One region of the Peribacillus sp. FSL E2-0159 genome, then DNA from elsewhere that is predicted to be linked to it. Evidence: riboswitches for the same ligand, from Rfam matches in the RefSeq annotation. Region 1 holds a riboswitch; each other region holds the start of a gene.

What was found. Region 1 has a riboswitch for glycine ahead of gcvT (glycine cleavage system aminomethyltransferase GcvT). Riboswitches for the same ligand answer to the same signal wherever they lie in the genome.
Region 2: it holds a riboswitch for glycine, as region 1 does, so the genes downstream of both, NYE63_RS03405 (amino acid permease) here and gcvT (glycine cleavage system aminomethyltransferase GcvT) in region 1, are expected to answer to the same signal.
Region 3: it holds a riboswitch for glycine, as region 1 does, so the genes downstream of both, NYE63_RS13875 (amino acid permease) here and gcvT (glycine cleavage system aminomethyltransferase GcvT) in region 1, are expected to answer to the same signal.

What each region holds. Positions count from the first base shown of each region.
Region 1 is NZ_CP152053.1:3,890,626-3,892,902, reverse strand. It holds gene NYE63_RS18950 (SNF2-related protein) at 1-229, opposite strand, end outside; glycine riboswitch at 605-692, shown strand; gene gcvT (glycine cleavage system aminomethyltransferase GcvT) at 876-2,024, shown strand; gene gcvPA (aminomethyl-transferring glycine dehydrogenase subunit GcvPA) at 2,042-2,277, shown strand, end outside.
Region 2 is NZ_CP152053.1:694,092-696,368, forward strand. It holds gene NYE63_RS03405 (amino acid permease) at 1-1,249, opposite strand, end outside; glycine riboswitch at 1,455-1,533, opposite strand; gene NYE63_RS03410 (amino acid permease) at 2,035-2,277, shown strand, end outside.
Region 3 is NZ_CP152053.1:2,828,670-2,830,946, forward strand. It holds gene NYE63_RS13870 (hypothetical protein) at 54-296, shown strand; glycine riboswitch at 571-670, shown strand; gene NYE63_RS13875 (amino acid permease) at 1,032-2,277, shown strand, end outside.

The sequences.
Region 1 (2,277 bases):
CATTCATCTTTTCCACCACTTGCTTGGCTGCTTCCAATTGATGGGGAAGCGGGGTTAACTGCGGAAGGTGTTTAGGCGCCTGTAAACCTTCAAAATCAGGGATGATAAGATTTTCCTCCATTTGAACCGCCAATTTATAAAGCTCCCAATTTCCCCATGGACCGTCATTTTCCATCTTTTGCAGAAACTCGTCATTCCATTCAGAATTGAAGGATATATTGATTTTCATAGAAATAACTCCCTCTTAAATCATAAATTCCTTAATAAAAGGTCAAAACCCGAACATTTCATATGTGAAGTAAGAAAAATATTTCTCTTCAAAAGATATTGCAGAGTTAAGTTTCTTAGGGTAGGATATAAGTATATTTAGAAAATTCCAATTTCCAAAAGCTACAAAGAATCTTTGTACATCGATTTTGCAGTTCGCGTTTTCTTAGTATGGGCTATAGGCTCCTAATTTATCCAAGATTACTGAAGGAGATCACTCAAACGGTTTCTGGAGTTTTAGGAGAATTGGCAGAGAATGCATTCCATGTTGCTCAAAGGTTTTACCGATGCTTGGGGCTTATTCGGTTACTTTCATTGGTAGACCATTTATATGCGGGTGAAGATAAGGGGAGAGACTACGGATGTAGCGCCGAAGGAGCAAACTTAGCAGTGAATCTCTCAGGCAAAAGAACTCTTATTGGACGCAACTCTGGAGAGCGCCGCCCGTTTTGGGACGGCCACCAAAGGGGAAAACCTATTATATAGGTAAACTTTCAGGTTTCAGGACAGAGAAAAAGCTCAAACGGGCTTTCTCTGTCCTTTTTTGTGCTTTTTTCACATCATGAATCAGGAAATATCTGATGCGTAATGACAAGAAGCTTTTGATAATGAAGCCAATTAATTTAAAAAAATCTGAAGGGGGTCATTTTTTGACCAATTTAAAAAGAACACCACTATTTGAGGTTTATCGTGAATACGGAGGTAAAACGATTGATTTTGGCGGCTGGGAACTTCCTGTCCAATTTTCGGGTATAAAGGACGAACATGAAGCCGTACGTACAAAAGCGGGGTTATTCGATGTTTCCCATATGGGGGAAGTCGATGTTAAGGGTCCTGGGAGCCTTTCCTTTTTACAGAAGATGCTGACTAATGATATTTCAAAGTTGCAACAGGGCGGTGCCCAATATACAGCCATGTGTTATGAAAACGGAGGCACGGTTGATGATCTTATTGTGTATAAAAGGGCTGAGGACGATTACCTGCTCGTGGTCAATGCAGCGAATACAGAAAAAGATTTCAATTGGCTGCAAGCTAATTTAACGGAAGATGTCCAAATTACGAATGTATCGAGTGACTATACACAGCTGGCACTTCAAGGACCATCTGCAGAGAAGATATTACAAAAACTATCGGAAAATACTGCCCTAAGTGACATTGGATTTTTCAAGTTCAAGGAAAATGTCATGATAAGCGGTATCTCCACGATGGTATCCCGTACTGGATACACTGGTGAAGATGGTTTTGAGATATATAGCGACAGTAAAAATGGTCCTGCCCTTTGGAAGGCGATTATGGATGCCGGAAAGGATGAGGGGGTTCAGCCGATTGGTTTAGGTGCTCGTGATACCCTGCGTTTTGAAGCGAAACTGCCGCTGTATGGGCAGGAGCTTTCAGCGGACATCACCCCAATAGAAGCCGGTATTGGTTTTGCGGTAAAAGTGGATAAGGAAGTTGATTTTTTCGGGAAGGCCGTTCTTGCTGAGCAAAAGGAGAAAGGGGCTCCCCGCAAGCTTGTGGGAATTGAAATGATTGACCGTGGCATTCCACGTCATGGGTATAAGGTCTACAGCGGTGACAAAGTCATTGGTGAGGTCACGACTGGTACCCAATCACCAACGTTGAAGAAAAACGTGGGATTGGTACTTATCGATAAGGAATTTTCGGTGCTGGATGCGGAAGTCGAAGTGGAAATCCGTTCCAAACGTTTGAAAGCCGTTATAATACAAACACCTTTTTATAAAAAACCACGTAAATAGAGGGGAATGGTCATTAGATGAAACATCGTTATTTACCCATGACTGAGCAAGATAAACAAGAAATGCTGAAAGTTATAGGGGCATCTACTGCAGAAGAACTTTTCAACGATATCCCTGAAAGCGTTCGTTTTCAAGGAGAATACGATATCAAGCCTGCTAAATCAGAACCTGCATTAATGAAAGAATTATCAAGGCTTGCTGCCAAGAATGCGGATCTTAAAAACTATGCTTCCTTCCTTGGTGCGGGTGTCTA
Region 2 (2,277 bases), 2.6 Mb from region 1:
GCATAACAATAAGGATGAACAGGAATAATCCTAAAATGGCGTAATTGACAAAGGGTGTAAATGGAGCCTTGAAAGTAGATTCGGCTCTTAGGTCAGGCCTTGTTTTCGAATACTTGATATGGGAGATCAAGATAATGCTCCATACCCAAATGAAACAGATGGCACTGATGGTCGTCACGACGGTAAATGCCTGTTCCGGTATCAGCTTGCTTAATAATGCCCCTATTGATACAACGATTGTAGATGTTAATAAGGCATTGCTCGGAACAGCCTGTTTATTTAATTTTTCCAGTTTAGCAGGGGCTTCGCCATTCCTGCTTAACGTATAGAGTATTCGGCTTGTTGAAAATAAACCGCTGTTGCATGCTGAAGCAGCGGATGTCAAAACGACGAAGTTGATGATCCCTGCAGCGACTGGAATGCCGATTAAAGCAAAAACCTCTACAAATGGGCTGCTTGTGGCATCAAGTTGTGTCCATGGGTTGACGCAGAGAATGACGAATATGGCACCAACATAGAAAAGTAAAATCCGGACAGGGATTTTATTGATGGCAGATGGAATGTTCTTTCTCGGGTTAGCCGTTTCTGCTGCGGAAACCCCGACCAATTCGACACCGACAAATGAGAAGACTACTAACTGTAAAGATAATAGGAATCCGGAAATGCCATTGGGGAACATGCCACCATGATTCCATAGGTTCGTTAGGGAAACCGTTCCGGTATTGGTATTGAAGCCGATGATCAAAAGAAAGATTCCAACGATGATCAAGGCGATGATCGTGATTACTTTAATGATGGCAAACCAGAATTCCAATTCGCCAAATATCTTAACGGTCAATAGGTTCAATCCTAACAGAATGACCAGGCATATTAGTGCCGGAATCCATTGAGGGACATCAAACCAATATTGTATATAGACACCCACAGCTATGATATCGGCCATTGCGGTCATGATCCAACAAAACCAATATGTCCATCCTGTCACGAAGCCAGCCCATGGACCGACATATTCGGTTGCGAATTCAGTGAATGATGCATACCCTGCATTGGATAAGAGCAATTCCCCTAAGGCCCTCATCACAAAAAACAAGGCAATCCCTATTATCAGATAGGAAAATAATATGGAAGGCCCTGCTAATTGTATAGCTTTTCCGGAACCTAAAAATAAACCGGTGCCAATGGTTCCTCCTATTGCAATCAGTTGTACATGTCGATTTTTTAAATCTCTTTTTAATTCCTGTTTAGCCAATTCGAACTCCCCCGTCTTTTATAGTCTTGGTAGTGAATGATTTCAACCTGCATGGTCTTGGAGAGAGGGACTGATTTTTTCGCCCAGCTTGCCTTTCCCATTGGTTTTTTAGTTGTTGGTTCTAGTCCAATCACAAAATGGACAATAAAAAAAGAGATTGGATAATACCAATCTCTTAAAGGGTTCAGAATAACAATTTATCATTCGTTACTCTTCTGTCCTTTTGCCTGAGATTGTGAATCCTTCGGCGCTGCATCTTGTACAGTCTCTCCAGAAGCTGCTCCTGCTATAGTGTCATCCATAGCATTCATCGCTTGCTTTTATGCGGTTGTGAAGAAATGTCAGTCAGTGATAATCTTCCACTGCTGAATCATTCATTATACTTATAAAATAATATTGGAATTCTATCATCTATTATTCGGTAGGTCAACAAATTTTTTGAAGTGAAACAGGCTTATTTTATAGTGAACGTTTTTGTAAAGGTTAGCACTAATGATAGTTTTCCACTCATTTTGAAGTATCACTATTATGAAATACTGAACATCATTTTTTTAAAATGATATTTTTAGATTGGGAAAATCGCCAAGATATATTTGGTAACTGTTTTTTTCAAAAATACAATTGTATTTTTACAGAATATTTACTATTATAAGATAAGAAAATAAAATTGAAGTGTTATGTAATATTGATTACGTTAAAGCATTTCTAATCGCAATAATTAATGGAGAGTCATTCGTGGTAAAGATAGAAAAGCATTACCGATATTGCACCTGGGGGAGTTAATCATGTCGAACAAGGAATTAAAGAGAGGGCTGGAATCAAGACATATTCAAATGATAGCTTTGGGCGGAACCATCGGGGTCGGTTTATTCATGGGTTCTGCGAGCACGATCAAATGGACTGGGCCCTCTGTTATGCTTGCTTATGCAATCGCAGGTATTTTTATATTTTTCATCATGCGTTCCATGGGTGAGATGCTATATTTAGAACCGACTACAGGTTCTTTTGCAACCTTTGCAAGCAGCTAT
Region 3 (2,277 bases), 1.1 Mb from region 1:
ATTTTTGTTTACAACAGTCCGTCTGAAAAACTGTAAAGGGGGTATAAGGTTAAATGGTTAAGGAAAAGAAAATCAAGCTAAAGAAGCCAAAGAAGTGGTGGGTATGGGTTCTAGCAATAGTCATCATTGCTAATATAGCAGGTGGTGGGGCTGAAGAGGAAGTTGATAAAGAAGAGAAGGCTTCTGATGCTGCTGAACTTAGGGAGGAAGCTCCTAGACAATCTTTACTGCTGCAAGGATTTTCGCGAGTCTCGAATTTTCTCTTTTTCCATACATTAATTATGTTAAAACTATAGACTTTATTTCCTTTCCCATCTTTAAAATTTAGCCGTGTTGTCACCCGGAAAAATGTAAAAATGTTTCGCCTATACATAAGCTTGTTTGGGATTCATTGCGACATAGAAAAGCTGCTATGTTTGTTCGTAGCTAATAACTTCAAATTAAACATGTTCATAAAATTCAAACTTGTCCTTGTTCAATTATCAGAAAATATAGCTTTTTCAGATAATAATTGAAATATCCATTAAAACCCGATAATATACAACTAGTAGTACAACTCTATATCAGCGGATGAAGATTGTGGGAGAGACTAAACATTGTTTAGCACCGAAGGAGCAAACCCTAAAAAGCAAGGGAATAATCTCTCAGGTAAAAGGACTACAATTGGACGCGTCTCTGAAGAGAGCCATAGGCCACCGAAGGAGCTAAACTCTCAGGTAAAAGGACAGAGGAAGTTAGGAAAATCCCTATCTTTCCTCTGTCTTTTTTTGTACTTGGAAAGATAAAAAGAGAGGAGAGTGCATGGAGATATGTAGATAAATGAGTCTATCTTTTGATTTGTACAACTAATGATATATTTTCAAAAAGGTTGGTAGATCTATTTCAAAAAACTATATCAAGTACCCACCAAGAAAGCGTTTACAGTGATAGGGCAGTCTCCAGTATGCTAATAATTCACTCTCATTGAAGGACTGACCCTTTTTAAAGAAAAAATTCCAAGTAGCCTATAAAAGTAGAAAGTGGGGAATCGTATGCAGGAACAAAAGTTGGATAGAGGGTTAAAAAACAGGCATGTACAACTCATAGCTATTGGTGGTGCAATCGGAACGGGATTATTTCTTGGAGCAGGAAAATCTATTCATTTAGCTGGGCCATCAATTCTATTTGCTTACATGATTACAGGCATCATTTGTTTTTTAATCATGCGCGCACTTGGAGAACTACTCTTATCTAATTTGAACTATCATTCCTTTGTTGACTTTGTAAGAGACTATTTAGGTAATATGGCAGCATTTGTAACCGGCTGGACATACTGGTTCTGCTGGATTTCAATCGCAATGGCCGACTTAACAGCAGTTGGACTTTATACTCAGTATTGGTTTCCCTCCGTACCGCAGTGGATGCCTGGATTAATTGCACTAGTCATTCTGCTATTTATGAATCTTGCAACCGTAAAACTTTTTGGCGAAATGGAATTCTGGTTCGCATTAATTAAGGTCATAGCTATTCTAGCATTAATTGTTATCGGTATTTTCATGATAATTAAAGGCTTTTCCACTGATTCAGGCGCAGCAAGTTTCACGAATCTATGGAGTCACGAAGGTATGTTCCCAAATGGAATAAATGGTTTTGTCCTCTCATTCCAGATGGTAGTGTTTGCGTTTGTGGGCATTGAACTTGTAGGACTTACAGCAGGTGAAACAGAAGATCCAGAAAAAGTTATCCCCAAGGCGATCAATAATATTCCTATTCGGATTATAATTTTCTACATTGGCGCACTTATTGTCATCATGAGTGTTTATCCGTGGAACGCAATCATCCCAACGGAAAGCCCATTCGTTCAAGTATTTGTGGCTGTAGGTATCGCTGGAGCTGCTGGTATCGTTAATTTTGTCGTCCTAACATCGGCTGCTTCGGCATGTAACAGCGCAATCTTCAGTACAAGCCGGATGGTATACTCACTTGCCAAAGATAAAAATGCACCTGTACCGTTTGCAAAACTTAATGACCGTAAAGTACCTTCCAATGCATTGTTCTTTTCAACTGTTGTTATTTTAATTTCTGTTGTTTTGAATTATGTAATGCCTGAAGGGGTATTTACCTTGATTACAAGTATTTCTACAGTATGTTTCATCTTTATTTGGGGAATTACAGTCATCAGTCATTTGAAATACCGTAAAACAAGACCAGATCTAGTGAAAAAGAACAAATTTAAATTACCACTTTATCCAATTTCCAATTACTTGATCCTTGCTTTCCTAGCGTTCGTCCTTGTTG